2 regions of the Sporosarcina sp. SG10008 genome follow, and region 2 is predicted to be linked to the other one. Evidence: predicted binding sites of a transcription regulator. Region 2 holds the regulator's gene; the other holds the start of a gene.
The links. Region 2 encodes CtsR, which represses protease genes until heat stress. Its sites were predicted from a motif close to ATGGTCAATAAAGGTCAAACA; they were not measured.
Positions count from the first base shown of each region.

Region 1: the regulator CtsR is predicted to act here: its motif matches at 6,879-6,899, upstream of clpP (ATP-dependent Clp endopeptidase proteolytic subunit ClpP).

Region 1 covers NZ_CP172607.1:213,744-228,729, reverse strand. The annotation lists gene tpiA (triose-phosphate isomerase) at 1-685, opposite strand, end outside; gene ACGLYD_RS01155 (phosphoglycerate kinase) at 701-1,882, opposite strand; gene gap (type I glyceraldehyde-3-phosphate dehydrogenase) at 2,000-3,007, opposite strand; gene ACGLYD_RS01145 (sugar-binding transcriptional regulator) at 3,126-4,160, opposite strand; gene ACGLYD_RS01140 (glutaredoxin family protein) at 4,297-4,524, opposite strand; gene ACGLYD_RS01135 (YgcG family protein) at 4,620-5,420, opposite strand; gene ACGLYD_RS01130 (LemA family protein) at 5,417-5,995, opposite strand; gene clpP (ATP-dependent Clp endopeptidase proteolytic subunit ClpP) at 6,175-6,795, opposite strand; tRNA gene ACGLYD_RS01120 (tRNA-Arg) at 6,986-7,057, shown strand; gene ACGLYD_RS01115 (hypothetical protein) at 7,185-7,529, shown strand; gene ACGLYD_RS01110 (hypothetical protein) at 7,585-8,166, shown strand; gene lysS (lysine--tRNA ligase) at 8,363-9,823, opposite strand; T-box leader at 9,922-10,190, opposite strand; gene ACGLYD_RS01100 (HPr family phosphocarrier protein) at 10,685-10,942, opposite strand; gene whiA (DNA-binding protein WhiA) at 10,979-11,926, opposite strand; gene yvcK (gluconeogenesis factor YvcK family protein) at 11,952-12,935, opposite strand; gene rapZ (RNase adapter RapZ) at 12,940-13,830, opposite strand; gene ACGLYD_RS01080 (NUDIX domain-containing protein) at 13,827-14,309, opposite strand; gene trxB (thioredoxin-disulfide reductase) at 14,506-14,986, opposite strand, start outside.
Region 2 covers NZ_CP172607.1:4,376,634-4,391,619, forward strand. The annotation lists gene ACGLYD_RS20535 (hypothetical protein) at 1-463, shown strand, start outside; gene ACGLYD_RS20540 (CtsR family transcriptional regulator) at 1,442-1,912, shown strand; gene ACGLYD_RS20545 (UvrB/UvrC motif-containing protein) at 1,945-2,499, shown strand; gene ACGLYD_RS20550 (protein arginine kinase) at 2,489-3,577, shown strand; gene ACGLYD_RS20555 (ATP-dependent Clp protease ATP-binding subunit) at 3,934-6,408, shown strand; gene radA (DNA repair protein RadA) at 6,488-7,864, shown strand; gene ACGLYD_RS20565 (PIN/TRAM domain-containing protein) at 8,052-9,155, shown strand; gene ispD (2-C-methyl-D-erythritol 4-phosphate cytidylyltransferase) at 9,193-9,876, shown strand; gene ispF (2-C-methyl-D-erythritol 2,4-cyclodiphosphate synthase) at 10,103-10,579, shown strand; gene gltX (glutamate--tRNA ligase) at 10,650-12,113, shown strand; T-box leader at 12,155-12,372, shown strand; gene cysE (serine O-acetyltransferase) at 12,820-13,482, shown strand; gene cysS (cysteine--tRNA ligase) at 13,479-14,879, shown strand; gene ACGLYD_RS20595 (Mini-ribonuclease 3) at 14,876-14,986, shown strand, end outside.

The DNA of each region.
Region 1 (14,986 bases), 540 kb from region 2:
CGATATGTTCCATTGTGAGAAGTTCTTCAATATTGTCCGGTTTAACGCTACCGCCATATTGAATACGAATTTGGTCTGCAACTGTTTCATTATATAATTCGCCGATTGTCGTACGGATTGCTCCACATACTTCATTGGCATCTTGTGCAGTTGCTGTTTTACCTGTACCGATAGCCCAGATTGGCTCATAAGCTATGACTGCTTGTGCCGCTAAATCAGCGCTGACGCCTTCGAATGCTTTTTTCACTTGTCCCGCTACTAAATCAACAGTTTGTCCACTTTCCCGATCTTCAAGTGATTCTCCCACACAGACGATTGGCGTAAGCTTGTAGTCAAATGCTGCATGGACTTTCTTGTTGACGGATTCATCTGTTTCGTTGAAGTATTGACGACGCTCAGAATGACCCAGGACAACATAACCAACGCCGATTTCTGACAGCATCGCTGGACTGATTTCGCCCGTGAAAGCACCTTCTTTTACGTCATGCATCGTTTGTGCACCAATACCTACTGCTGAACCTTTTGTAATTTGTACAAGTTCTGAAAGGTATAAAGCTGGTGGACAGATAACCGCTTCCAATTTTTCTGAAGCTGCTGCTTTTTCTTGCACTTCTATCGCGAAACTTTTCGCTTCTTCAAGAGACTTGTACATTTTCCAGTTACCCGCAATTATTCGTTTTCGCAAAATGTTTCCCCCCGATCATTTATCGTTCAGTGCAGTGAGGCCCGGTAGGTCTTTTCCCTCCATGAATTCAAGAGAAGCGCCTCCACCAGTTGAAATGTGATCCATTTTATCTCCTACGCCGAACTTTTCGACAGCAGCGGCTGAATCGCCCCCACCAATAACTGTATATGCTTTTGTTTCAGCCATCGCTTTTGCAACTCGTTGTGTGCCACCCGCGAACGGCTCCATTTCAAACACACCCATAGGCCCGTTCCAAATGATCAATTTCGACTCTTTAATAACGTCTGCGTAAAGTTCAGCTGTTTTTGGTCCAATATCCAGACCCATCCATCCTTCTGGTATGGAATCGATATTCACGTTTTTTGTCTTTGCATCTTTTGAAAACGCATCCGCTATGACAACGTCGATTGGTAAGTATAAATTAACGCCTTTTTCTTTGGCTTTCTGAATAAATGAGTTCGCCAGGTCGATTTTATCTTCCTCAAGGAGCGAATCTCCTATTTCATTGCCTTGTGCTTTTGCAAATGTATATGATAATCCGCCGCCGATAATCAAGTTATCCACTTTGTCTAATAGATGATCGATGACGCCAATTTTGTCTTTCACTTTGGCTCCGCCAATAATTGCTGTGAACGGACGGTCAGGCTCTGATAATGCCTTACTGAGAATGTCCAATTCTTTTTCAAGAAGGAGGCCAGATACAGCCGGAATATGTTGCGCTATGCCCGCAGTAGAAGCATGTGCACGGTGTGCAGCACCGAATGCATCATTGACGAAAACATCAGCGAGTTCCGCAAATTGCTTCGCTAGTCCTGCATCATTCTTTTCTTCTCCAGCATGGAACCTAACATTTTCAAGCAGAATGATATCGCCGTTTTTCATTGTCGAAATGGTTTCTTCCACTTCTTTTCCAATGGATGAATCGAGCTTTGTTACCGGCTTGCCAATCAATTCCGCAAGTTTTTCTCCTGCAGCAGTAAGCCGCATGTCTTCATTCACTTCGCCTTTTGGACGTCCTAAATGACTCGCGAGAATAACTTTCGCACCCTGAGCTACCATATAATTGATGGTCGGAATTGCTGCACGGATCCTTGTATCATCCGTTACATTCCCATCTTCCATAGGTACATTGAAATCTACCCGGCAAAAAACGCGTTTCCCTTCAAGCTGCATATCTTTCATCGTCTTTTTCGACACCATGAAAACGCCCACCTCCATATATACTAAAAAAAAATGAGGAACGGGGTAACCCCCGCTCCTCTTACCCAACTACATTATAAGGGGTTTTATTGTTTATGGCTATATTTAACTGAATTATAGACCTTTACCAAACATATAAAGTGCCAAGTCCACACAACGTGCAGAATAAGCTGATTCGTTGTCATACCAAGTAATTACTTTCACCATGTTGTCTTCAAGGACCATCGTTGAAAGACCATCTACAGTAGATGATGAAGTATTTCCGTTATAATCTTTAGAAACTAGTGGGAGTTCATTATAAGCCAAGAAACCTTTTAGCTCATTTTCAGACGCGTTTTTCAATGCATTGTTCACATCAGCAATTGTCACATCTTTCTCAAGTTCAGCGACAAAGTCAACGAGTGAAACGTTTGGTGTTGGAACGCGGACAGCCATACCGTCAAGTTTACCTTTCAATTCAGGAATAACTTTTGTTACAGCTGAAGCTGCGCCTGTCGTAGTTGGAATCATGTTTTCTGCAGCTGCACGAGCACGTCTGTAATCCGAATGCGGTAAATCCAAAATGCGTTGGTCATTTGTGTACGAGTGAATTGTTGTCATTAGACCGCGTTTTATACCGAATTCGTTGTGAAGTACTTTTACAACTGGAGCAAGACAGTTTGTCGTACATGATGCATTTGATACGATGTTATCATTTGCCGGATCGTATGACTCGTGGTTAACACCCATTACAAGTGTCGTGATATCGCCTTTTGCCGGTGATGACAAGATAACTTTTTTCGCACCCGCTTCAAGGTGTTTGTTCAGTCCAGCTCTGTCCGTAAATACGCCTGTCGAATCAACGACAACGTCAACCCCAAGTGTGCCCCATGGTAGCGCTGCTGGATCTTTTTCTGCATATACTTTCACTCTTTTGCCATCGACAATAAGCGTGTCATTATCAAAACTGACTTCCGCGTCAAATACGCCATGTACAGAGTCATACTTCAAAAGATGTGCAAGCATTGCTGCATCCGTCAAATCGTTCACTGCTACAATTTCAATTTCCTCTTGTTTCAAAGCTTCGCGGAATACTTTACGTCCAATCCGTCCAAATCCGTTAATCGCAAGTTTCAAAGTCATAATATATTCCTCCATGTTGTTTTTTTAGTTTATAGTTAAAAAATTTCTTATAGCTACATTTACACAAAGCCCATCTAAACCTATTCCCTGAAAATACCCGTCTTAGTCATTTATACGTTTATTTATTGACGAGTATTTTCAGCATTTCAGTTGCTGCACCTTCATCAGTTACTAAAATCGTTTGTTTAGGCGCACTTGCCATATAAGCCAAGATAGCTTCAGCTTTACTGCTGCCGCCTGCGACTGAAATGATAAGCGGAATCTTCTCGAGATGGCCAGTTTGGATACCGATTGTCCGTAATCTGTGGACAACGTTACCATCCTGGTCAAAATAATAACCGAATGCTTCGCCTTTAGCTCCATTGTCTTGGATCATATCTCGCTCTTCTGTAGGCGAATTACGCATAATCGCCATTGTTTGCGCGTCGCCTACTCCATGCAGAACACAATCTGTTGTGTCATAAAGTTCAAGCATTTTCAAGACGGAAGGTTCTTTTCGGAACGCTTCATGGGCTTCTTCGCTTAACGACTCTGGATAATAAAATGTACTATACGTACCTCCACATGCCGAGGCGAAAGAGGCCGCAATGACATTCGCTTGCAAACCAATATCATCTCCTACACCGCCTCTTGCAGCGATGAATAGCAGATTATTGGTACCGCTAAACTTTTCGATATGAAGTGGAATCGATGCAATTGTACTTCCTCCAGTGACGGCGACTACTTTGCCCTCGTCAATTTTAGAAGAAAATTGTTTCGCTGCCTCCATACCAAGTAAGCTTTTCGAAGCGGTATCGGTATCGCAGTTACCTGCAACAACTTTGACTGATTGAATGCCAAGGAATTCCATTAGTCTCTTTGCAATTGACGTACGGCCCGACCAGTCTTCCATTGAAGACTCAAGAGCAAGTAAGACAGTCAATCCTTCAGTGGTGATTGAAGCTCCGTCTTTTGCAATAGTAATCAGATTTTGACCCCTTAGCGTATCCATCATGGTTCGCGTTTCCCGCTCCGATAAACCAGCCATCTGACCGAGTGGACGCCTTCCAATTGGACCAGCCATTTTTACAAGCTTTAATATCCGATATCTTTGCTGCATTAACTCCATCATTTCTGGTACGAGTTTACTCTGTGCATCCATCAAAACGTCCAATGGCTGCCCTCCTCTTTACCATAGGGACATTTAACGACCCTACATACTGAATAGCGTCCCACATAAAGCAAAAAAATATTTCTAACTTCATTATAGCTCTTTTCATTCGACTTTACAAACAATACAGCATTAATTATCAGAATAAATCAATGATATCAGCGTAGCCAATTGACCCGTAAAGCATCACATCGCCATCTTTTTCAATGACAGGAATCAAAAACATATATTTCTCATGACTTTCATCATCAGTTTCTATATCTACTATCGTCCACGTCAGCGGGAAATCCTCTTGGACAAGTTTCATCATTAATTCAGCTTCATCACAAAGGTGACAACCTGGTTTTGTGTAAAATGTCACATGCACTTTAATGCACCTCATTACTTTTATAATACCTTTAGTATAAATGAATAACAGGTGGTATGCACAGGATGTTGCCTGTGCATACCGCCCATTATTCTTTACCAGCTTCGGCCTGCTCCGCCACCACCGCCGGAACCACCGCCACCGAAACCACCAAAACCGCCGCCGGAACTACCGCCACCACTTCTGCCCCCAAAAGAACCAGGGAAGAAAATTGGCCCTCCGCTACGCCGTCCGCCCGAACCGCCTCCGCCTCCTCGGCCTCCTCTATTACTGATGACACGGAAGACAATGTAAATAATGATGAAAAGGATGACGGGGAATGGAATACCGAATCCCCCATCACTTGAGTCGGAATCTATAGTTGTGACGGGCACATCCGCGCCATCCCATCCATATTCAGCTGCGATTTCATTGTAGAATGATTTATATGCTTCCATGATCGCCATGTCAGGCTGTTGCTTATTCAAATATGGAACAGCTACTTCATCCATTATACGTCCGACTTTTCCGTCCGGAAGGGCACCCTCTAATCCATACCCGACCGATAGTTCGAAATGTCGTTTACCATCGGAATTTTTCTCCGTTGTAACGACTAGCAAAGCTCCGTTATTTTTTTCCTTATTGCCTAATTTAAATTCCCTAAGCTTCTCTACTGAATATTCCTCAACTGGCTTATCGCCTATGCTCGGGAGGATCAATACCGCAAGTTCCGCTGTCGTAGCATTATTTAATTGAATCCCATATTGCTCAAGTTCCGATTTCTGTTCAGCGGACAACACATTCGCAGTATCTTGAACGACCGGAACAGCAGCATCAGCCGAAAACACTGCTGAGTTTAACGATGTAAAAACAATCAGACATGCCGTCACCAGTATGCGGACAGCTTTTCTAATCATTCCTTGTCATCTCCAAAATCGACATTCGGCACTTCATTTGCAGCTGCATCGGCTTTAAAGTATTCCTTTTCATCATATCCGAAAATGGATGCAACGATTTTTCCAGGGAATCTTTTCACTTGCCTATTGTAATTGGCGACTACGTCGTTATAATCCTTACGCGCAACGCCCAGACGGTTTTCAGTTCCGGCCAGTTCATCCATCAGCTTAGTGAAATTTTCATTTGCTTTTAAATCAGGATAATTCTCAACGACGACAAGAAGACGACTAAGCGCACCCGCTAAGTCAGCGTTTGCATCCGCTTGTTCTGCGGGCCCATTTGCTCCGGCAAGTCTTGCACGGGAATCTGCAATGTCACTGATAATCTCTTTTTCATGGCTCGCGAAACCTTTAACCGTGCTTACCAAGTTCGGTATCAGATCGAGCCTCCGTTGTAGTTGATTTTCAACTTGTGCATACGCCTGGTCCACATCTTCTTCTAAATTAACGAATTTGTTATAACTTGGAACCAGTATCATAGCCAAAACTGCAAGTATGATTACGATTACCGCAATTGGTCCTAAAACTTTTTTCATGTTAACACTCCTCACGAGTTAGTTACTTTCATTTACCCTCTCGAACACCGTGTCGAAACTTTTTCTACAGTAGTATATACAGTATGACTATTGAAAAGGTTTCATTTATTCTAAGGCAACGTTTTTTTATAGCCACAAAAAAACGGCTTCCCATAATGGAAAGCCGACTTTTGTAGAACTTATTTAGATTCAGGTTTAGTTTTAGCTCCGTCTTTCATGTCACTGCGTGTAATAATATGGTCAATTAAACCATACTCTTTCGCACGTTCAGCTGTCATGAAGTTGTCGCGGTCCGTATCTCTCGCAATTACTTCAACCGATTGGCCAGTACGCTCAGCAAGAATCAAGTTTAGTTTTTCACGAGTGAAAAGGATATGTTTTGCAGCAATTTCAATTTCTGTTGCTTGCCCTTGTGCTCCACCTAATGGTTGGTGAATCATTACTTCTGCGTTAGGAAGCGCATAACGTTTCCCTTTAGTACCCGCCGCTAGTAGGAACGATCCCATAGATGCAGCCATCCCCATACAAATTGTTTGGATGTCAGGTTTGATGAATTGCATTGTGTCAAAAATCGCCATACCAGCAGTGACGCTTCCCCCGGGGCTATTAATGTAGATGGAAATATCTTTATCCGGATCTTCTGCTTCTAAAAATAGGAGTTGAGCAACGATAGAGTTCGCAACGTTGTCATCGATTCCACTTCCAAGCATGATGATACGGTCTTTCAATAGACGTGAATAGATGTCGTAAGCACGCTCACCGCGGCTAGTCTGTTCAATTACTGTAGGTATTAGATTCATTCTATTTCCTCCTTCAAGCTGGATAGTGTTGTCTACCTATTGAAACATAACTTCGTTTCAACTGTAACTTTATCATACATAGTATGGTCAACGAAGGTCAAATATAACGCTTTCAAAATAAGCATTGCATTCATTGAGCTACACCAGTATAATAAGTCTAGTCTGCTGCAAAAGATAGCCGATTTGTAACGCCCTCGTGGTGCAACGGATAGCACGTGAGCCTCCGAAGCTTAAGATGTGAGTTCGATTCTCGCCGAGGGCATATGATTACAACAATTTTACCCGTCATTGTTCATTCAATGGCGGGTATTTTCTATTCCCAATCACCAGGAATTCAAAACGCACCGGTTACAGTCATCCGCAGAAATAATTGACGGGGTGATGAGAATATGAAAAAACGAAAACAAATTGATTCAGCGCTATTAAACGACATTCTAAGGGTTACCAATCTAGCCAAGCCGCAAACAATTCTATCGATCCAATCAGTCATTGACGAATTCCACCGTTTCAACATGGCGAAAGGTTTGTCGGAATGGACAATTTCATCTTATGCAAAGGAAACAAAAACGTTCAACCGTTCGTTGGTTGCGTTAGAAATGTATGATGTACAGAAATATCGAGAGCATGCGGGCATTGCGAATGCTGTCCAATTTTCACCGCATGAAGAACGACTGGCCGATAGAATAATCGTATTCATCCGGAGAAAAAATCACCTGGAATCGAACTTATATTGATTAGACTTTTTAAAATGGCGTCTCAGCAATATATATTCTAGGAGGAAAAAACATTATGATTATCACACTTTTCTTATGGGGATTAGGGTTAACAGCAATAGCAGCAGTTATCGTAACGATTATAAAAGAAATCGATGGCTCTATTGGTAGGGGCAAGGCCAAGAAGGCGCTAGAAAATGTATTGGTGGAACATAAGATAGTGGACTATTATTGGGAGCAATTTGAAGATGGTCAGATACTTCTGCACGACAGGACTTATGGTAGCTTTTATGTGATAGGAAGCAACGGTGGCGCTATTGGAATGTGGTATACAAACATACTGAACGTTGAATTAGTCATTGATGATTCAGTTGCATATCAATCTTCATTAACAAGCGCAACAGGTAGAGCAATTGTTGGTGACGTTTTAGCAGGTGGAGTGGGAGCGATTATTGGTGGAGTAACTGGAAAGAAAAATAGCAGGAAAGTTGTTCATAGGGTTGAAATGATACTTTCATTTAATTCATCAGATTATCCATACAGCAAAATAACTCTTCTCGATAGTCAGCAAGGCGAAGAAATTTCAGGCTATGCATACGAGACTGCATACGCAAAGGGATTACAGTGGAGTAGACGGGTATCAGCGTTACTGAAGTGAAGAGATAACTAATCTATAATAGAAGCCCAGAAACAACCACAGGACGGTTTATATCGATCTTTTAGAAGCCTGTTTATATGGAAGTTAATTATTATTATTGATGATTCATTAATAAAAAAAGGACCTTTTACGGTCCTTTTTTTGCTGCTCTGTCACAACGAACGTTGGCAAATTGTTCAATATTATCGAGGATTGACTATAGTTTTTTATTTAATGGAAATAAAACACAGTCTTTAATCGTATCACTATCCGTTAGTACCATTAATAATCGTTCAATTCCAAATCCCCAACCAGAAATGGGTGGCATTCCATATTCCATAGCTGTTAGATAATCCTCATCCATCTCCATAGCTTCCAAATCTCCGTTACTTTTAAGATGAGCTTGAGTCTCCAGTCTTCTTCTTTGTTCAAGTGGGTCAACCAACTCTGAATAGGCATTTATTATTTCCGCACCATTCACCACTAATTGGAAACGGTCTGTAAGAGCAGGGTTTTGATCATTGGCCCTAGCTAGTGGGGATAAATCAATAGGATGTCGGATTAGAAATGTCGGTTTAACTAGTTGTGGCCGACACATTTTTTTGTAAAGAAGATCAATAAAATTACCTCTCCCTAAAGATTCAATATCAGGATGTTCCAAATCCATATTAACCCTCAATGTTTCTTGATATAAATCCTTAACATCAGGAAAAAGATCTATATCAATCCCTGTGTCTTTTAAGATTAAATCCCTGAAAGAGACAATGTCCCATTCTAGTGAAAAGTTTATTGTTTGACCCTGGATGGTAATGGTAGTCGTATTAAAGATTTGATCCAGGACAAACAGAACCATATTACGCATTAATTTCATTGTATCCTCATAATTCCAATATGCCGCATACCCTTCAACCATTGTAAATTCTTGAAGATGTTGAGGACTAATCCCCTCGTTCCTAAAACACTTTGCAAATTCAAAAACTTTGGTAAATCCACCTACAATTAACCTTTTCAAATAGGTTTCCGGTGCAATACGTAAATTTAGCTCTGTATCTAAAGAGTTATGATAGGTCCTAAAAGGCTTAGCTAACGCCCCCGAGGAAGTATGCTGTAAAACTGGTGTTTCTACTTCTAAAAATTCCTGGTCTTCAAAGAACCTGCGAATGGCACGTACCATTTTGGTTCTAGCTAGTAAGCGACTTTGTGTGTCTTTTGTCACCATTAAATCTAAATAACGCTGTCTATATCGAAGTTCAACATTGCTTAAACCGTGCCATTTTTCTGGAAGAGTCCGTAACGCCTTCCCAAGAAACACATAACTTTCGATACGAAGTGTTTTCTCATTAGTTTTAGTCGTATACATACATCCTTCCACACCGATAAAATCTCCCATATCCAATAAATTGTGAAACTGATTATAAGGTTTCTCACCAATCTCATCCTTTTTCAACAGAAGTTGTACGCTTCCTTGTATGTTTGAAATAGTAATGAAACTTAATTTACTGAAGTTTCTAATGCTCATTATTCTTCCAGCAACTCGGACCCCAGAAGTTCCGTCTTCAAGTTGAGCAGCTTCATAAATTTCATTATTTGTAGAAAACCTTTCAGGATATACTGAAATCCCTTGCGATTTTAAAGTCTCTAATTTCTCTATTCTTAAAGCTATTTGTTCATTGCTCATTCTTTTCACTCCATTCTTTTAGTTTGTTTATAAGGCTTTTTATGTTATGGATTTAAATTTCCAAACAACAAAAAAACTCCCACCCCCAAGACATTTGTCTTGAGGACGGGAGTTTATAGCTCCGCGGTACCACCTCAGTTTATTGATATGTCGCCATATCAACCTCTTCGAGTACGTCAATTTTCTAACAATTGATTATACCCTATCTCTTTAACGGGAGATCCCGTCGCAGTATCACTAAGAATGCTCTTAGATCCGTGCGAAGCTCCAAGACTTTTTTTCATTAAGATCATTATTACTCCTTCCCACCTACCGGAGCTCTCTGAAAATAATTAATCAAAATTACTCTTCTCTTCATAGCCGTACATTATATATTGATTGAAAATAATTTAGCATAATTAAATGGAATAGTCAATTTCTATTTGACGGGTTGCAGTGACAGTTCGACCTTGCCCTCGCAGTTTGTCAGGATGCCATGACAGTTGCCGACTTTGCCCTCACAGTTTGATGGGTTGTCATGACAGTTCGATCTTGCCCTCACAGTTTGATGGGTTGCCATGACAGTTCGATCTTGCCCTCACAGTTTGTTGGGATGCCATGACAGTTGCCGACTTTCCCCTTGCAGTTTACCGTGATGCCATGACAGTTGCCGACTTTGCCCTCACAGTTTGATGCGTTGCCATGACAGTTCGACCTTGCCCTCACAGTTTGTCGGGATGCCATGACAGTTGCTGACTTTGTCATTATAATTCAGCGAGCTACCATGACTTCAAGTCGTATCCTCATGACTAATACAATCCAGTCTCCATAAAAAAACCGTTACCACTTGTCGTTTGACAGCGCTAACGGTGATTGTTTTATTTAATTGCCATTTTCAACAAGTACTGCGAGTGATTCTAGCGCCTGTTCCTCGTCAATTCCTTCTGCAATCAACGTAACAGTCGTGCCGCGCGCGATGGCTAGGCTCATGATCCCCATTATACTTTTAGCATTTACTTGGCGTTCTTCTTTTTTCAAAAATACATCAGACAAAAACCTATTTGCCTCTTGGACAAAAAGTGCTGCTTGCCTTGCTTGCAATCCTGATTTCAACTTCACTTCAACTATTCGTTCTGCCATGACAGCGCCAGCTCCTCTCTTGGTTCGACAGCGGATTTACCGACTACCGATTCCCCCATTGCGAAGATTTTCCGCAATTTCTTCAATTTTTCTTAAGCGATGGTTCACACCTGATTTACTTACCATTCCACCCGAAACCAGTTCTCCAAGTTCCTTCAACGTAATATCCTGATTGTCGACCCGAAGCCTTGCGATCTCTTGTAATCTATCTGGTAATTCAGCAAGTCCAATCGTACTTTCAATAAACTTTATATTTTCAACTTGGCGCTGTGCTGCACCAATTGTTTTATTCATATTCGCGGTTTCACAATTCACAAGCCTGTTCACACTATTTCGCATATCGCGTATAATTCGTACATCTTCAAACTTCATTAAGCTCACATGCGCGCCGACGATGCTAAGGAAATCCGATATTTTTTCAGCTTCTTTCAAATAAGCAATATACCCTTTTTTCCGTTCAATCGACTTCGCATTCAAATGGTATTTGTTCATCAGATCGACTAAGTCTTCACTATGTTCTTTATATATCGAAAATATTTCAAGGTGATAAGAAGATGTTTCCGGGTTATTCACGGAACCCCCTGCCAGAAAAGCTCCCCGTAGATAAGCGCGTTGGCAGCATCTCTTTTTAACCAATTCCTTTGAGATTTCATTTTTAAATTGAAATGTTCCTGTCAGGATTAGTAGTTCTTCCAAAAGAGCTTTTGCTCCACCTCGAATTCGGCAAATGTAAACGTTATTTTTTTTCAAGCGCATCTTTTTTCGAACAAGCAACTCTACTTTATAAGGATACAATCGTTTTAAATTCGTATATAGGCGTCTGGCAATCGCTGCATTTTCAGTTTGTACGTCCAAACTTAACTGTTTATTAGAAAAGGAAAGTGCACCATTCATCCTAATGAACGCCGCTACTTCTGCCTTTACACAACAGTCATCCGCTTCTATCTGTGTCATTTCCTTTTTTGTTTCTGAAGCAAAAGACATGATTCTTCCCCTTTCTCGGCGACGATCACGTCTGTTCCGTTTCGATCCCATTTTCCATATATTCTATAAGCCATTTAGCTACTTTTTCGGAATCATGTATGATAGTTCCATTTAATAATAAGCAAATGTCTTTTACTACGATATTTGGTACAAGTTGTTGAAGCGTTTCCAAATCGTTTTCGACAGGCCAGGGAGGTCCCGTCCATTCTTTCCCACCCTGCAACGCAGAAAATTCTGTGCCGTTCAATAAAACCGTGTCGATAAAAGGTTCACCCGCATGATCATATAATGCCTGCACATGCTCCGAAGCTGTATAGCGGTGTGTTTCTCCTGCTTGCGTCGTCAAGTTGTTAATATACACCTTTTTTGCCTTACATGACAAGACCGCTTTACGAATTGATTGGACAAGCAGTGCCGGCAAGATGCTTGTATATAGGCTGCCTGGGCCAATAATGATCAGGTCAGCAGAATTGATTGCCTCTATTGTTTCAGGTAACGGTTCAACTTCTTGTGGTGATAAATACACTTTACGAATTTTACGTTCGTAAACCGGTATTTTCGATTCACCCGTCACGATTGTACCGTCTTCGAGTTCTGCGTGCAATGTGATCCGCTGATTAGCGGCTGGTAATACTTTCCCTTTTATGTTTAGTACCCTGCTCATTTGTTCGACTGCTCGTGCGAAATCACCTGTGATATCCGTCATAGCAGCCAGCATAAGATTGCCGAGTGAATGACCTTTCAAATCCTCTGAAGTAGCAAAGCGGTATTCAAACATTTCTTCGATTAATGGCTCTACATCTGAAAGCGCTGCCATCACTTTACGAATATCACCCGGAGGTGGTATGTCATATTCGTCAAGAAGTCTGCCCGAACTGCCGCCATCATCAGCTACTGTAACGACCGCAGTCAAATCGACAGGGTAATTTTTTAATCCGCGTAGCAAAGTGGATAAACCAGTTCCGCCGCCTAACACAACGACTTTCTTCAAGTTCCCGGATTTCGGCATAGCGTCAATCCTTTCTTTTTTCAATATCCCTATGGGTGATGAGTGTCCGGTACTCGTCTTTGAACCGGCTTCCGAAAAATTCAGCGAGTGTGACAGAGCGGTGTTGACCTCCTGTACAGCCGAATGCAATCACAACTTGTGATTTTCCTTCATTTTTATATTGTGGAATTAAGAACTTAAATAAGTCCGTGAGTTTTTCAATAAGGATTTGAGTATCTTTCCATTTCAGTACATAGTCATAGACTTCTTTCTCGAGTCCCGTCTTCGGTTTCAAATCCTCAATATAGAAAGGATTGGGTAGGAAACGCACGTCAAACACGACATCTGCATCAATTGGCATGCCATGCTTAAAACCGAAAGAGAGGAAGTTTAGTGTAAAACCAAGATCATCCTTAGAGGAGAACTCAGCCATTATTTTTTCTCTCAATGCCCTTGGTTTTAAACTTGATGTGTTGAAAATCGAGCGTGCACGGCCTTTCATCTCAGACAATAGCAGGCGCTCTTTCTTTATACCTGCTAGAGGCAATCCTCCTGCCGATAATGGGTGTGACCTTCTCGATTCCTTATAGCGTCGAACAAGCGTCTCATCGTCTGCATCGAGGAATAATATTCGTGATGATACACCCTGCATTTCCAAAAGGTCATCCAGAGCACCAATGAGCGAATCAAATAGGTCACCTCCACGCGTATCCATTACAGCGGCTATCCGTTTCATTTGATTTTCCGATTTCATCATCAAATTCAGAAACATAACTAATAGCTCTGGAGGCAAATTATCGATGCAATAAAATCCAAGATCTTCAAAGCTCTGCACTGCAACCGTCTTACCTGCACCCGACATCCCCGTAATAATAACTATTTCAATATCGCTGCTTGGCTTCCCTATTTCAGTCATTGTCCATCACCTTCCACAGAATTTTGGATTTCCTCTTTCAAGAGTTTAAATTCTTCGGTATAAAAGAACGTTCCATACTGTATCCCACTTTGAGATACCGCAAACAGTAAATTGGTTCGATCCCCTTCTGCCATCGGAAGTGTCTCTAAGCTTTCAACAGGATGCCATTCCAATACTCCTTCAATTGTCGTTTCAAACGGTTTACCCACTAAGTCAAAAGCAATGAATGTGTGGAGCATCCATTCGTTTTTCACAGTCTCCCCAGTTTCATCTGTAATCATCATTGTGTAGACGCCTTTTAACAATGGACTAATCGGTACAGCACCGGTTTCTTCCGTGAATTCTCTGACGGCTGTTTCGTAAACCGATTCACCCGGATCCATCTTTCCACCAGGGGCTACATACCACCCGCGACGAGGTTTTTTTAACAGTAATACATGATTATCTTTTACTACAAGTAAATTTACGATTCTCTGCATTTGTCTAACCCCACTTTTTATAAACGCATAGTATCATTATACATCGAACCGTTGTAAAACGACAAAAAAAAGGCAACCCATCGGATAAACCGATAAATTGCCTTTCAAAATTTACTTTATCAAAAGGGGGGTCAATTGATACTTTTACTATACCCTTTAGACATTGCATTTCTGTTACAGCCACATTAAGGTTACATTAAGCTTTTGCGCCTAATTTCTCCATCAATTCCTCAACGTATTTCTGGACAGCCTGCGCAGCAATACTACCGTCTCCAGTAGCCGTTACAACTTGACGCAATAATTTTTCACGAACATCCCCTGCAGCATAAATACCAGGTACAGATGTTTCCATGATTTCGTTTGTTGCAACGTAACCATTTTCGTCAAGAATACCAAGTTTAGCAAATGGAGCTGTTAACGGGTCCATTCCGATGTAAACGAACATGCCATCCGCTTCAAATACCCTTTCAGAACCATCAACAGTTGAAACAAGTGTAACGGAACCAACTTTTCCTTCTCTAGCATTTACTTCTTTCACAGATGAATTCCAGATGAATTCAATCTTGTCGTTTGCAAATGCACGGTCTTGAAGAATTTTTTGTGCACGTAATTCACCGCGGCGATGAACAATCGTCACCTTATCTGCAAACCGTGTCAAATAAGTTCCCTCTTCTACG
Region 2 (14,986 bases):
GAAATTCATTGAAAAGAAATGGTCCGGCGAAATGCCGGTCTTGTATAACTTCTACGGAGAAGCGAGTTGGTTAACGCCAGTGCTCGATTCAAATGGATTCCTGCAAAATTACTTCATTGTATCAGCAGCGAATCCGGAAATATCGGTTTACGGCAATACGCCGAACGAAGCATTGAAATTGTATAAGACAGCTCTTCAGCGCGGAGGTAGCGGTGTAGATGGTAGCTCGAGTGCGGAAGAGGCGAAAGCGGCCGTAACGGTCGTGCGTGTATTCAAAGAGCGCGTCGGTGATTTTACACTTGTTTCGTTTTTAGCGGATGATGGACGCAACTTCATCGTCTCTTCGGAAGCTGTGCCACTCTCGATCTATGTTCAACAAGGCGATAAGCTTGTTGTGACATATTTAGAGACGGGTGAACTATTCTTGCCTGTGAAAGAGTTGACGAATGTTAGCATGGAATAACGGAAATGGAGTGCAAGGCGAATTCGCCTTGCACTCCATTTTTAGTTGCTATATATGTTGAATTAAAGAATCCCATTGAATCTACTGTGGCGCTCAATAAGGAGAGAGTATTAATTCGGAGGCCGCTGAAAAAGTCCTGTTTCCTTCAATCCCGTTGATTTCCGTTCCGAGCGGACGCTTTCCGCGGGCACGGCTTCAGCCTCCTCGTCACTGCGTTCCTGTGGGGTCTTCAGCTCGCGCTGTTCCCGCTGGAGTCGCCGCTCTTCACTACAATCAACTAGTTCTTACTATTAAAAAAGAACTTTTTCAGTGGCTTCTTAATTCGGGGTGTGGATTGTAGAACGCTTGGCGCTTTGGCGAGCCCGTTGCCGCGCCTGCACTAGGGTGTTTATTATCGAGAGAAATGTGGTTTTGAGATGTATATGCCGAGACTATAATGTGATTACTAGTTGATACTACTTATAGTCAAGAAAGACGTACTCCAACTTGCAGATTTCATCACAGATAATGAAATGCTCTTTCTCACATTGACCATCCAGCGAAGGCGCGACTTCGTGGTAGCCGAAGCGATAAGACTGAAAGTGGTCTTCTTTCTGGCTTATCGCGGGAGGCATCCACAAAGCGTCGAAGCGGTATTGGTAGGAGTTCTATTTCATTCCAAGTATTAGAATTTCCGGCGGCCTACCAATAGCCCTTGTAAAGCGCATACATCGTATTCATCTGTTCAACATATATAGTAAACTATAAAATCTCGTACAGTGGATAACCTGCAAAAGGAGCAATTCCACGTCTGAACTCTTATGCTTCTTAACAGGCGCTTCCGCTTTTGTTTTTTTGTACGGTTAAAACGTATTGTCACATGCCGATACTTGTTAAGTCTGGTGCGTATCGATTGCGGAACATGCGGAATATCATGTACAATCAAGTCAAAGATAGTCAAAGTCAACGGCTTATCCCCCGTATGAAAGAGGTGAGGGTATGAGAAACATTTCCGACATTATTGAAGGATATTTGAAAGCAATAATCGAAGAGGGACAGTGTGGAACCATCGAAATTAAGCGCAATGAAGTCGCTGAAAAGTTCCAGTGCGTCCCGTCTCAAATCAATTACGTTATTAAGACCCGCTTCACGGCGGAGCGTGGTTATGCGGTTGAATCGAAGCGTGGAGGCGGTGGCTACATACGTATTTTCCGCGTTCAGGCGAATTCCCGTAAAGAATTGATAGAACATATTTTAGGCGGTATCCAATCGGGAGCCTCTTATACGATGGCTTTAGATGTCGTTTACAGACTAATTGAAGAAGAAGTCATAACGGAGCGCGAATCAAAGCTCATTCTTGCTGCGGTTGATAGAAGAACTATCCATCAGCCACTTCCAGACCGCGATATCATGCGTGCACGCATTTTACAAGCAATGCTCTTGACGCTTATTTACGAACAGCGTAACTAATCACCAATCCAACTGATATGAGGTGGCTTTCGATGATATGTGAAAATTGTAAAGAACGAACTGCGTCCATTACGATTACGCAAGAAAGTGTAGTCGGATCGCTGGAACGCCATTTATGTGAGAAATGCGCATTTCAATCACAAACATTCCATTTCGACCCCAATCAAGAGCCGTTGTCCATTCAGCAGTTCCTATCTCACTGGTTTAGCGGTTCTGATCCTTTCCAGGCACAACCGCAAACGCGGGGAGAGTCGTTTGAAGGACCCGAATGTCCCTCATGTGGTTTAACGTTTCCGAAGTTCCTCGATATTGGGAAGTTTGGCTGTGCCGACTGTTATGACACATTTCGTGGCAGCTTACCGCAAGTTTTTGGCAAGCTTCACAATGGCCATTCAACTCATACCGGGAAAGTACCGGTTTCATTTAATGAAATATATGCAGTTAAAAAGAAAATTGAAGAGATCCGAGTGAAGATGAAAGAGGCAGTAGAAGCTGAGCATTTTGAAGAAGCGGCAGCTTTGCGTGATGAAGCGAATACACTAAAGCAACACCTTTCCCTTGGAGGTGAAGAAAACGATGTCGATTGAAAAATTCATGCGTGATGCGGTAACCCCTTGGATGACTGCTTACGGAGAGCACTCAGACATCGTTATGTCGACGCGAATTCGACTTGCACGCAACTTGACAGGCTATCGTTTTCCTATCGCGTTCACTGAAGAAGAAGCGATGGCGGTAGACAGAGCGGTTACGGGTGTTTTGCTTGATACCATGCAAAGTGGCTATTCCTATACTAAGATGTCCGATCTACCTGCATTGGAACGCCAAGTACTTGTTGAAAAACATCTGATCAGTCCGCAACTCGCAATTCCTGACAGGCATGGCGCAGTTCTTCTATCAGAAGACGAGACCATAAGTGTCATGGTGAATGAGGAGGACCATATCCGCATTCAATGCATCTATCCTGGGTTACAGCTTGAGGATGCCTATAAACAGGCTGATCAGGTTGACGATTACCTTGAAAAAGAACTGCCGTATGCTTTTGATGAAGACTTTGGTTATTTGACAAGCTGTCCATCGAATACGGGAACCGGCATGCGCGCATCTGTGATGATGCATTTACCGGCACTTACAATGACGAAGCAGATTGATCGTATTATCCCGGCTATCTCACGGCTTGGAATCATCGTCCGAGGGAGTTATGGCGAAGGAAGTGAAGCACCTGGCAATGTCTATCAAGTGTCAAATCAGACGACGCTTGGTAAAACGGAGCAAGAGATTCTCGCGGATCTTGGAAACATTGCATCTCGGTTAATTGGGCATGAACGGAAATCGCGGGAATTGTTACTTTCAAAGTCGAGAATTGCGCTTGAGAACAGGCTATTCCGTTCATTGGGTACAATTAGTTATGCGCGACTATTACCGTCAGGCGAGGCAGCACGATGCCTTTCGGACGTCAGACTCGGTATCGATCTTGGCATCATCCAGGACGTTGACATGTCGATTTTGAACGAACTGATGATATTCATGCAGGCAGGTTTCCTACAACAATATGCAAGCACGGAGTTATCACAAGAAGAACGGGATATATTCAGAGCGAAACTGTTTCGAGAACGACTCAATGTAGAGAAATCCTCTCCTCCGACTGAGATTAATACGGAAGAGTGAGCAGGTATTTTGCACATTGTCTTTTGTTTAGGTATAGTTAGGTCAAAGATAGTCAAAGTCAATTTTGCCAATAAAGGAGTTCCTGCGTGTTCGGTTGAATACGTATAAAAGGGTGGTTGTTTTCTTACCTCTTTCTAGAGAGGAATGAAAACATAAGGTTTACTGCATGGATTGGTGTCTAGACACCAGCCCCTAGGCCCATGTGCAATGGGAGGGATTGTGAAATGCATTATTCCTCCTACCTGTCGAGGCTGAACGGTGCCTTGCGCTTTTCTAGAAAAGGAATTCATTTGAGTAATGTATGGTTTTTTGGGGAATTGATTGTATATATATAGTATAGAAGGAGAGGACTGAATATGATGTTTAATCGATTTACACAGCGTGCACAGAAAGTATTGCAACTTGCCCAAGAAGAGGCAATCCGCATGAAACACGAGTCCATTGGAACAGAACATATTTTACTTGGACTTATTCGTGAAGGCGGAGGTATTGCTGCAAAAGCGCTTGAAGCGATAGGTGTCAACTTTGAAACAATCGTACAAGGTGTAGAAAAACTTGTAGGTGCTGGAACAAAGGATGTCGGTCCAATCGTTCATTACACACCTAGAGCAAAAAAAGTTATTGAATTATCCGTGGATGAGTCACGTAAGCTGGGTCATTCTTATATCGGAACAGAGCACATCTTGCTAGCACTTATCCGTGAAGGTGAAGGGGTTGCAGCGCGTGTCTTGAATAACGCTGGCGTTAGTCTGAATAAAGCGCGTCAACAAGTACTTCAGTTGCTGGGAAGTAATGATAGCTCGGCTACAGGTCAAGGCGTTTCGAATTCTGCTGCAACGCCGACATTGGATAGCTTGGCACGTGATTTAACGGAAGTGGCACGTGAAGGCTTGCTCGATCCGGTTATCGGACGTAGCAAGGAAATTACACGTGTTATTGAAGTATTAGCACGCCGAACGAAAAACAACCCAGTACTTATCGGAGAACCAGGTGTTGGTAAGACTGCAATTGCTGAAGGACTCGCACAGCAAGTCATTAATAACGAAGTGCCGGAAATTCTCCGTGACAAACGTGTTATGACACTCGATATGGGAACAGTCGTCGCGGGTACGAAATACCGTGGTGAATTCGAAGATCGCATGAAAAAAGTAATGGAAGAGATTCGCCAAGCGGGCAATATCATCCTATTCATCGACGAACTGCATACGCTGATTGGGGCAGGAGGAGCTGAAGGTGCAATCGACGCATCTAATATCCTGAAGCCTTCGCTGGCACGCGGTGAATTGCAATGTATCGGTGCAACGACGCTTGACGAATACCGTAAATATATTGAAAAAGACGCTGCGCTTGAACGACGCTTCCAACCGATCCAAGTCGACGAGCCAACTGTCGATGAAACAATCCAAATTCTCCATGGCTTGCGTGACCGTTACGAAGCGCATCACCGTGTGAAAATTACAGATGAATCAATCGAAGCGGCTGCTAAAATGTCGGATCGTTATATTTCTGACAGATTCCTTCCGGATAAAGCGATTGACTTAATCGACGAAGCGGGTTCAAAAGTACGCCTTCGTTCATACACGACACCGCCTAACTTGAAAGAGCTGGAATTGAAATTAGAAGCAATTCGTTCTGAAAAGAATGCAGCTGTCCAAAGCCAAGAATTCGAAAAAGCGGCATCGTTCCGCGACAAAGAACAAAAGATGAAAGAAGAACTTGAAACAACGAAAACAGATTGGAAAGAAAAGCAGGGTCAAAAAGAATCCGAAGTGACAGTTGAAGATATCGCAGAAGTTGTAGCGATGTGGACTGGAATACCGGTATCTAAAATAGCTGAAACGGAATCTGCAAAACTGCTCAACATGGAAGAAATGCTACACGAACGTGTCATTGGCCAAAGTGAGGCAGTAACTGCTATTTCCCGGGCAATACGACGTGCACGTGCAGGTTTGAAAGATCCGAAACGTCCGATTGGTTCGTTCATTTTCCTTGGACCAACAGGTATCGGGAAAACGGAATTGGCAAGAGCGCTTGCGGAAGTCATGTTTGGCGATGAAGATGCAATGATTCGTGTTGACATGTCCGAGTACATGGAGAAACATTCGACATCGCGTCTAGTCGGTTCACCACCAGGGTATGTCGGCTATGAAGAAGGCGGACAGTTAACAGAAAAAGTTCGTCGCAAACCTTATTCGGTAGTCTTGTTAGATGAAATCGAGAAAGCTCATCCGGATGTCTTTAACATTCTCCTTCAAGTACTGGAAGATGGCAGATTGACGGATTCAAAAGGACGCTTAGTAGATTTCCGAAACACAGTTCTTATCATGACTTCCAATGTAGGAGCACAAGAATTGCGGAAAAATCGTTATGTCGGATTTAATCTGGGAGATGCGGGACGCGATTACGAAGGCATGAAATCAGCGATGCTTGAAGAGTTGAAGAAAGCGTTCCGTCCCGAGTTCTTAAACCGTGTGGATGAAATGATTGTCTTCCATGCACTTGAAAAAGAACATTTGCGTAAAATCGTCTCGCTTATGTCGAATGAATTGACGAAACGTCTAGGCGAACAAGAGATTGAACTAGAGTTGACAGATGAAGCGAAAACCAAAATCGTTGATGTTGGTTATGATCCGGAATATGGTGCTCGGCCACTACGCCGCGCTATCCAGAAACACATTGAAGACCGTTTGTCTGAAGAACTTCTAAAAGGAACAGTACTGGTAGGTAGTAAAGTACTTGTCGATGTGGTTGATGGAGAGTTTGTCGTCAAGACAGGAATCGACGCTGAACAACCGAAAGTTGCGAAAAAAGAAGAAGTACTCGAAAAATAAAGTGTGAACTGGATAGTCCATCCCACCGACAGTTCTTTTCGGTAGGAATGGGCTGTCCTTTTCGTGTTCGGAGGATTCCATGGCAAAAAGAAAATCGAAGTTTATGTGTAAATCATGTGGTTATGAATCGGCGAAGTGGATGGGGCGGTGCCCAGGTTGCGGAGAATGGAATACGATGGAAGAGGAAGTTGAAGTAGCCGTTCAAAAAGGGCCACGTGGTGCATTTCAGCATACAGAGGGCGTCCGTCAAAAGGCGCTGCCTATCAGCTCAATCGAGATGATAGAAGAACCAAGAATTGGCACAGACTTGGAGGAGTTCAACCGCGTTTTGGGTGGCGGAATTGTCCCCGGCTCACTTATTTTAATCGGTGGAGATCCGGGTATAGGAAAGTCGACACTCCTTCTTCAAGTATCTTCACTGTTGGCGAACAAAGGGCAACGTGTTCTTTATATTTCAGGTGAGGAATCAATTCGACAGACAAAACTACGTGCAGAACGACTTGGCGTAAAATCAGATGAACTTTATATTTATGCAGAAACTGATTTGGGATTAATTCACGAAACGATAGCGGATGTGAAACCGACGTTTGTCGTTGTCGACTCCATCCAGACCGTACATCATCCCGAAGTAGCATCAGCACCAGGAAGTGTATCTCAAGTGCGTGAATGTACAGCTCAGCTGATGCGCATTGCTAAAACGCAAAATATTGCTATTTTCCTTGTTGGCCACGTAACGAAAGACGGGCAGATTGCAGGACCGCGGTTACTTGAGCATATGGTGGATACAGTTCTTTATTTTGAAGGGGAGCGGCATCATACTTACCGAATTTTACGCAGTGTGAAAAACCGTTTTGGCTCTACGAATGAAATTGCGATATTTGAAATGTTGCAGTCCGGTTTGAAAGAAGTACTGAATCCGTCCGAGTTATTCCTGCGAGAAAGATCCCAGGGGGGAGCGGGTTCAACGGTTGTTGCATCTATGGAAGGAACCCGGCCGATTCTTGTTGAAATTCAAGCACTTGTCACACCATCTAGTTTTAACTATCCAAAACGTATGGCTACTGGGCTCGATCAAAACCGAGTGTCATTGTTAATGGCTGTACTTGAGAAACGTATGGGGATGCTGTTGCAGGCTCAGGATGCCTATATTAAAGTGGCGGGCGGCGTGAAGTTGGATGAGCCGGCAATCGACTTGGCTGTGCTAATGAGCATCGTTTCCAGTTATCGTGACTTGGCGGCTGGTTTGTCTGACTGCTTTATCGGTGAAGTCGGGCTGACGGGTGAAGTACGACGAGTATCGAGAATTGAACAACGTGTGACCGAAGCCGCAAAACTCGGGTTCGAGCGTGCGATTATTCCCGCTTCAAATATTGGCGGTTGGGAATATCCGAAAGGCATTCGCGTAATAGGCGTAGAAACAGTCAGTGATGCACTGAAAATTGCTTTTAAAGATTGAGTAGAAGACGGGGCTGCAATTGTGGCAGTCCTGTCACTTTTATACTGTAAAGATGCAGTAAATGAGAAACTTTCACATGTTGGAGGGAGTCCTAACAGAATAGAAGGAAATATCACACTTACCTGACCTTATAAAGGCGGTTTGAAGCGGAAACATGTATAATTAAAAAATAAAGGAGGTGGTTCATATGTTGAAAAAGGTAGTTCAAGTTTCATTTTTGCTTATCGGTGGAACACTGGGTGTATTATTTTTACCGCATTTATTTAAATTATTTTCTTTTACTACGAGCCCATGGATTAATAATCCATACGTGTCTGCAATCCTAGGAGCAATATTGCTCTTTTTAATCAGCCTTTTCCTAACAGAACCAATTGTTAATTTCATTAAATGGATGGAAGAAAGGTTATTGAAAGCACCGGTTTTTGATCTGATATTCGGTACAATCGGTCTTGTTGTCGGTTTGAGTGTCGCGTTCCTAGTCAGTTTTGGAGTGAGCAGTATCCAGATACCGATTATAACGTCTGTCCTTCCAATCCTGTTGTCGATTATTCTTGGCTATTTAGGTTTTCAAGTCGGGTTTAAGAAACGGGAGGAAATAATTCACACGGTGCAATCTACAAAAAGCGGTGGACTCAAAAAGAAAGAAGTGGAGGATACATCTACTCAGACTAAAGGTAAGCTTTACAAGATATTGGACACAAGTGTTATTATAGATGGTCGGATTGCTGATATTTCGGCAACCGGTTTTCTTGAAGGAGTGCTTGTTGTACCGCAGTTTGTGTTGACTGAATTACAACATATTGCGGATTCCTCAGACACGTTGAAACGGACGAAAGGCAGACGCGGGCTGGACGTTCTGAAGCGTATGCAAACTGATGATGGTCCGAATATCTTAATCACAGATGAAGATTTTGCTGGCGTTCCTGAAGTCGATATGAAGCTCGTCCATCTAGCGAAAAAGATGGGTGGACTCGTTGTGACAAATGATTTTAATTTGAATAAAGTAGCGGATTTACACGGTGTCTCCGTGCTAAACATCAATGACCTTGCAAATGCGGTGAAGCCGGTTGTTATTCCTGGTGAGGATATGCATGTTGTTATTGTTAAAGATGGTAAAGAACATAACCAAGGCGTCGCTTATTTGGATGATGGCACAATGATTGTTGTTGAAGATGGGAAATTCCACGTTGGCAATGCAATCGACGTTGTCGTAACAAGTGTATTGCAGACATCGGCAGGACGAATGATATTTGCGAAACTTAAAAACGGTAAGATTTCAAAGATGAATTAAGTAGTTTTTAATCATGAAAAGAAAAGGAAGAGAAGTCTTGAACTATACAGTTATGATGCCAGCAGCTGGGAGCGGTCAGCGAATGGGCGCCGGCTACAATAAACTTTTTTTGAAATTAGATGACAAACCGATTCTTATCCATACACTTGAAGTATTCGAGGAGGATCCAGCGTGTGACGGGGTCATCCTTGCGGTAAAACCGGACGAACGTATGCAAATCGAGTCAATGCTTGAACAATTTGCGATTACAAAAGTGGTAGCAATGGTCGACGGTGGCGGGGAGCGACAAGATAGCGTGGCTGCATGTATGAAAGCGCATGGCAAGGGCGGCATTGTCCTTGTCCATGATGCTGCAAGGCCGTTCATTCGTCGAACAGTCATTACTGAGCTTGTAAAAGTGGCTGACGAGCACGGTGCAGCAATCGTAGGTGTGCGGGCAAAAGATACGATGAAATATGCTGAGGATGGCATTGTCGAGGAGACGGTGGATCGTGGCAGGTTATGGATCATTCAGACGCCCCAAGCATTTCGTTATGCATTGCTGAAAAAAGCATCTGACGAAGCACAGGCACAAGGCTTTCTCGGTACGGATGAATCGATGTTGGTCGAACGTTTTGGAGAATCCGTACGAATTGTTGAAGGTACGTATGACAATGTGAAGATGACCACTCAGGAAGATCTCCTGTTCGGAGAGATTTTATTGAGAAGAAAGAAAGTATAAGTTTTCAACCTGAACTAGTGTCTAGCTCCAGGCGCCAGCCCCTTGGGTCATAAGCCGTTTTGCTGTGTGGCTGAAGTACGCCTCCTCGCAAATCGTCTTATGCCTGTCGGTGGCCTACAGGATGTAGGTCATGCAGCTGTTGCCACAGGAAGTGGCGCATTTAGGCTGCGTTCATTTATTATAGGCGCTTACGCTTTTCGTTAGAAGAAAAATAGGAGGTTTTTTGATGATTCGGATAGGACAAGGTTTTGATGTGCATAAATTTGAAGAGGGTCGCCCACTTATCATTGGTGGTATAACGATACCGCATGACAGGGGGCTGACAGGGCATTCTGATGCGGATGTGCTTTTACATACTATTACTGATGCAGCACTTGGAGCAATCGCTGAAGGGGATATCGGCCGTCATTTCCCAGATACAAGTGCTGAATTTAAAGATGCTGATTCTGCGGTGCTATTAGAAAAGATTTGGGCTCTTGTAGAAGGGAAAGGCTATAAACTTGGCAATATCGATTGCACGATTATCGCGCAAAAGCCGAAGATGTCACCTTATATTGAAGTAATTCGTAAACGTATTGCTGAGCTATTGAAAGCGGATATTTCACAAGTGAATGTTAAAGCGACGACAACGGAACAATTAGGCTTCACTGGAAGAGAAGAAGGAATTGCTTCTATGGCGACGATTCTGCTCATTAAGGCGTAACACCTTTTAAACAGCCCTGGCAAGTGGTAAAATAGCAAACAGTAGTAAAATCAGATTGGAGAGAATTCATATGACTTCAGAAGTACGCGTACGTTACGCGCCAAGTCCAACCGGCCATTTACATATTGGGGGGGCACGGACAGCACTTTTTAATTATCTTTTTGCACGTAACCACGGTGGGAAATTCATTGTTCGAATCGAGGATACAGATACTGAGCGTAATATCGAAGCGGGAGAACTTTCTCAACTTGAAAACTTAAAATGGCTTGGCATCGATTACGATGAATCGGTCGACATTGGTGGTCCATACGGTCCCTATCGCCAAATGGAACGTCTTGACCTTTATACAAAATATGGTCAAGAGATGTTGGAAAGCGGTCATGCTTATAAATGTTTCTGTACATCAGACGAACTAGAAGCAGAGCGCGAAACGCAGAAGGCTGCTGGAATTGCGGCACCAATGTACGGTGGTAAATGCCGGAATTTAAGTGCAGAAGAAGCGGCAGCAAAAGAAGCTGCTGGACTTACACATACGATTCGCATGCGTGTACCAGAAAACGTAACGTATAAAGTGGAAGACTTAGTTCGTGGAACCGTATCATTCGAATCTAAAGACGTCGGCGACTGGGTTCTTGTAAAAGCGAATGGCATCCCGACTTATAACTTTGCGGTTGTTATCGATGATCATTTGATGAAAATCAGCCATGTATTCCGCGGTGAAGAACATTTGACGAATACACCAAAACAATTGATGATTTTTGACGTCTTTGGCTGGCAGTCTCCGCAATACGGCCACATGACACTCATCGTCAACGAAGACCGTAAAAAACTTTCAAAACGTGATGAATCGATCATTCAATTCATCTCTCAATATAAAGATCTTGGGTATCTCCCTGAAGCAATGTTCAACTTCTTTGCGCTGCTTGGCTGGTCGCCGGGTGGAGAAGAGGAGATTTTCACGCACGAAGAACTTATCAAGATGTTTGACGTAAGCCGTCTATCTAAATCCCCTTCCATGTTCGATAAACAAAAACTGACATGGACGAACAATCAATACGTGAAAAAGATGAATCTTGAAGAAGTAATTGATTTTGCATTGCCACATCTGCAAGATGCCGGTCTCATCAATAAAGAAATGACTGAATCAGAAGCTGCATGGGCACATGATTTAATCGCTCTTTATCAGGATCAGTTAAGCTTTGGTGCGGAAATTGTTGAATTATCTGCCCAGTTTTTCGATCACGAGATTGAATATGATGAAGAATCCCAAGCTGTACTCGCTGGGGAGCAAGTGCCTGAGGTAATGGCTGCATTCAAAGAAAAGCTAGAAGCACTAGAAACATTCGATGCTGCATCTATTAAAGACGCGATTAAAGCAGTTCAAAAGGAAACGGGCCATAAAGGGAAAAACTTATTTATGCCGATTCGTGTTGTAACAACTGGTCAAATGCATGGACCTGAATTACAGGCATCTATTGCATTGATTGGGAAAGAAAAAACAATTGAACGAGTCGCTAAATACGCAAAACAATAACGTTGACTTTCATCGTTTGAAATGTAAAATGAAAGTTAATAACTAAACCGTAGAAAAGGATAAGTACACATTGCAAGCTCTTCAGAGAGGATCATCATCGGCTGTAAATGATCTGTGCCTCTGTAATGTGGAAATGCCCCTTTGAGTGCTGTGCCGAAAGTATAAGTAGGCCGGACGCATCGCCAGCGTTATAGGCGTCAAGCGGGAAGGCCAACACCTTCCAAGCGGAGTGGAACCGCGCATTCAATGCGTCTCTGTCATTTATTTGACGGGGACGTATTTTTTTTATGAGAAAAGCGAAATCGGCCGTGTAGATGCGACAGGCATAAGACGGACCTGCGAAGCGGAGCACTATCCCGCGTAGTAGGGCTGGCTTATGACCCGAGCATCTGGCCGGTGTAGCTAGACAAGAAAAGCGGAAGCGGCCTTTACAAATGAACGCAGCTTAAGTGCGCCACTTAAGAGGAAGGCAGTCTAAAATCGCGACGTCCTGTCGCAACGACTGCATGACCAGCTTCATGCTGGCCTTGGCAACAAAGAGGGATGTAGTTCAATCCCTCTCCACTGCATGACCTACATCCTGTAGGCCCGTGACAGGCATAAGACGGACCTGCGAAGCGGAGCACTATCCCGCGTAGTAGGGCTGGCTTATGACCCGAGCATTTGGTCGCTGGAGTTAGACACAGAAATTATAGGGGGGAACGAGTTGTTTCAGAGAATGAAAGAAGACGTTCGATGTATATTTGAACAGGACCCGGCAGCACGTACTGTTTTTGAAGTTGTTCTAACTTACTCAGGTTTACACGCATTATGGTCTCATCGTATTGCACATGCTTTATATAAGCGGAAGTTGTTGTTTTTGGCACGGCTCGTTTCGCAAATTAGCCGATTTTTCACAGGTATTGAAATTCATCCTGGTGCAAAAATAGGGCGTAGGTTTTTCATAGATCATGGAATGGGTGTTGTAATTGGGGAAACATGTGAAATCGGCAACGACGTCACTATTTACCAAGGCGTGACTCTTGGTGGTACAGGTAAAGAAAGCGGCAAGCGGCATCCGACACTTCATGATAATGTACTTGTTGCATCGGGTGCTAAAGTGCTCGGTTCCATAACAATCGGTGAAGGTAGTAAAGTAGGAGCGGGTTCAGTTGTCCTGAAAGACGTCCCGCCGGAATCGACGGTTGTAGGTATTCCGGGGAAAGTCGTCATTTCGAACGGTGTTAGAGTGAAGAGTAAACATGATCACCGTGACATGCCGGATCCTGTGGCAGATAGATGCCAGACACTTGAAGATGAAATTAGTGAATTGAAAAATAGGCTCGAACATTTAAATGTTTCCAAAGTAAAGGAAGGAGATTTATCATGACAATTCAAATTTACAATACGCTGACACGCAAAAAAGAGCCTTTCATTCCATTGGAAGAGGGCAAAGTAAAAATGTACGTTTGCGGTCCCACTGTTTACAACTACATTCATATCGGAAATGCGCGTCCGGTTATCGCTTTTGATACAGTGAGACGCTACCTTGAATATCGAGGGTATGATGTAACGTACGTTTCGAATTTCACGGACGTTGACGACAAGATTATTAAAGCGGCTAATGAACTAGGGGAAGAGGTCGGCGAGCTAACAGACCGCTTCATCGCTGCTTACTTTGAAGATGTTTCAGCGCTCGGTTGCGGTAAGGCTGACGTACATCCGCGTGTGACGGATCATATCGAAGACATCGTCAAATTCGTGAAAGTACTAATCGATAAAGGTTTCGCTTATGAATCGCAAGGGGATGTCTACTATCGTACGCAGAAATTTGAAGGCTACGGAAAGTTGTCCCACCAATCGACGGATGAGTTGAAGGTCGGTGCACGTATCGAAGAGGGCATCAAGAAAGAAAATCCACTGGACTTTGCCTTATGGAAAGCTGCTAAGGCTGGCGAAATTTCATGGGAAAGTCCATGGGGATTGGGACGTCCGGGCTGGCATATCGAATGTTCTGTTATGGCAAGAGAACACCTTGGCGATACAATAGATATTCACGCAGGTGGCCAAGATTTAACGTTTCCACATCATGAAAATGAAATTGCGCAATCCGAAGCGATGACAGGCAAACAATTTGCGCGCTATTGGATGCACAATGGTTACATTAATATCGACAACGAAAAAATGTCTAAATCACTTGGCAATTTTGTTCTTGTGAATGATATTAGGAAGCAGATTGATCCGAAAGTACTTCGCTTCTTTATATTGTCAGTTCATTACAGACACCCAGTCAATTTCTCGCAAGATCTTGTTGTCAGTGCAGAGAATGGACTTGCGCGTATCCGTACAGCGTACAATAATTTGAAGCACCGACTTGCGACGTCTGCGGATCTCGGCGATCAGAAAGATATCTGGATTCATAAAGTGGATGAAATCAAGAACGACTTTGAAGTGGCAATGGATGATGACTTTAACACAGCAAACGCTATCGCATCGGTATTCGAATTAGCGAAACTGGCAAACGTCTATTTAGTAGAAAAAAACACACAATCCGATGTGCTAGAGCATTTCATCCGCACATTTGACGGACTACTGACGGTTCTTGGATTGCCGATGGACGAAGAAACAGGACTGTTGGATGAAGATGTCGAAGCGTTAATCGAAGAACGACTCGAAGCTCGCCGTAACAAAGACTTCAAGCGTTCGGATGAAATTCGTGATGAATTGAAAGCGCAAGGTATCATTCTAGAAGATACAGCACAAGGCATGCGCTGGAAAAGAGGATGAGCAACGTATATAACTTACGTGATATAGATGTGAAACAAATAAAAGCACTGGCTCTTGCCTACATGGGCGACGCGGTGTACGAACAGGCGATACGGGAGCACCTTTTG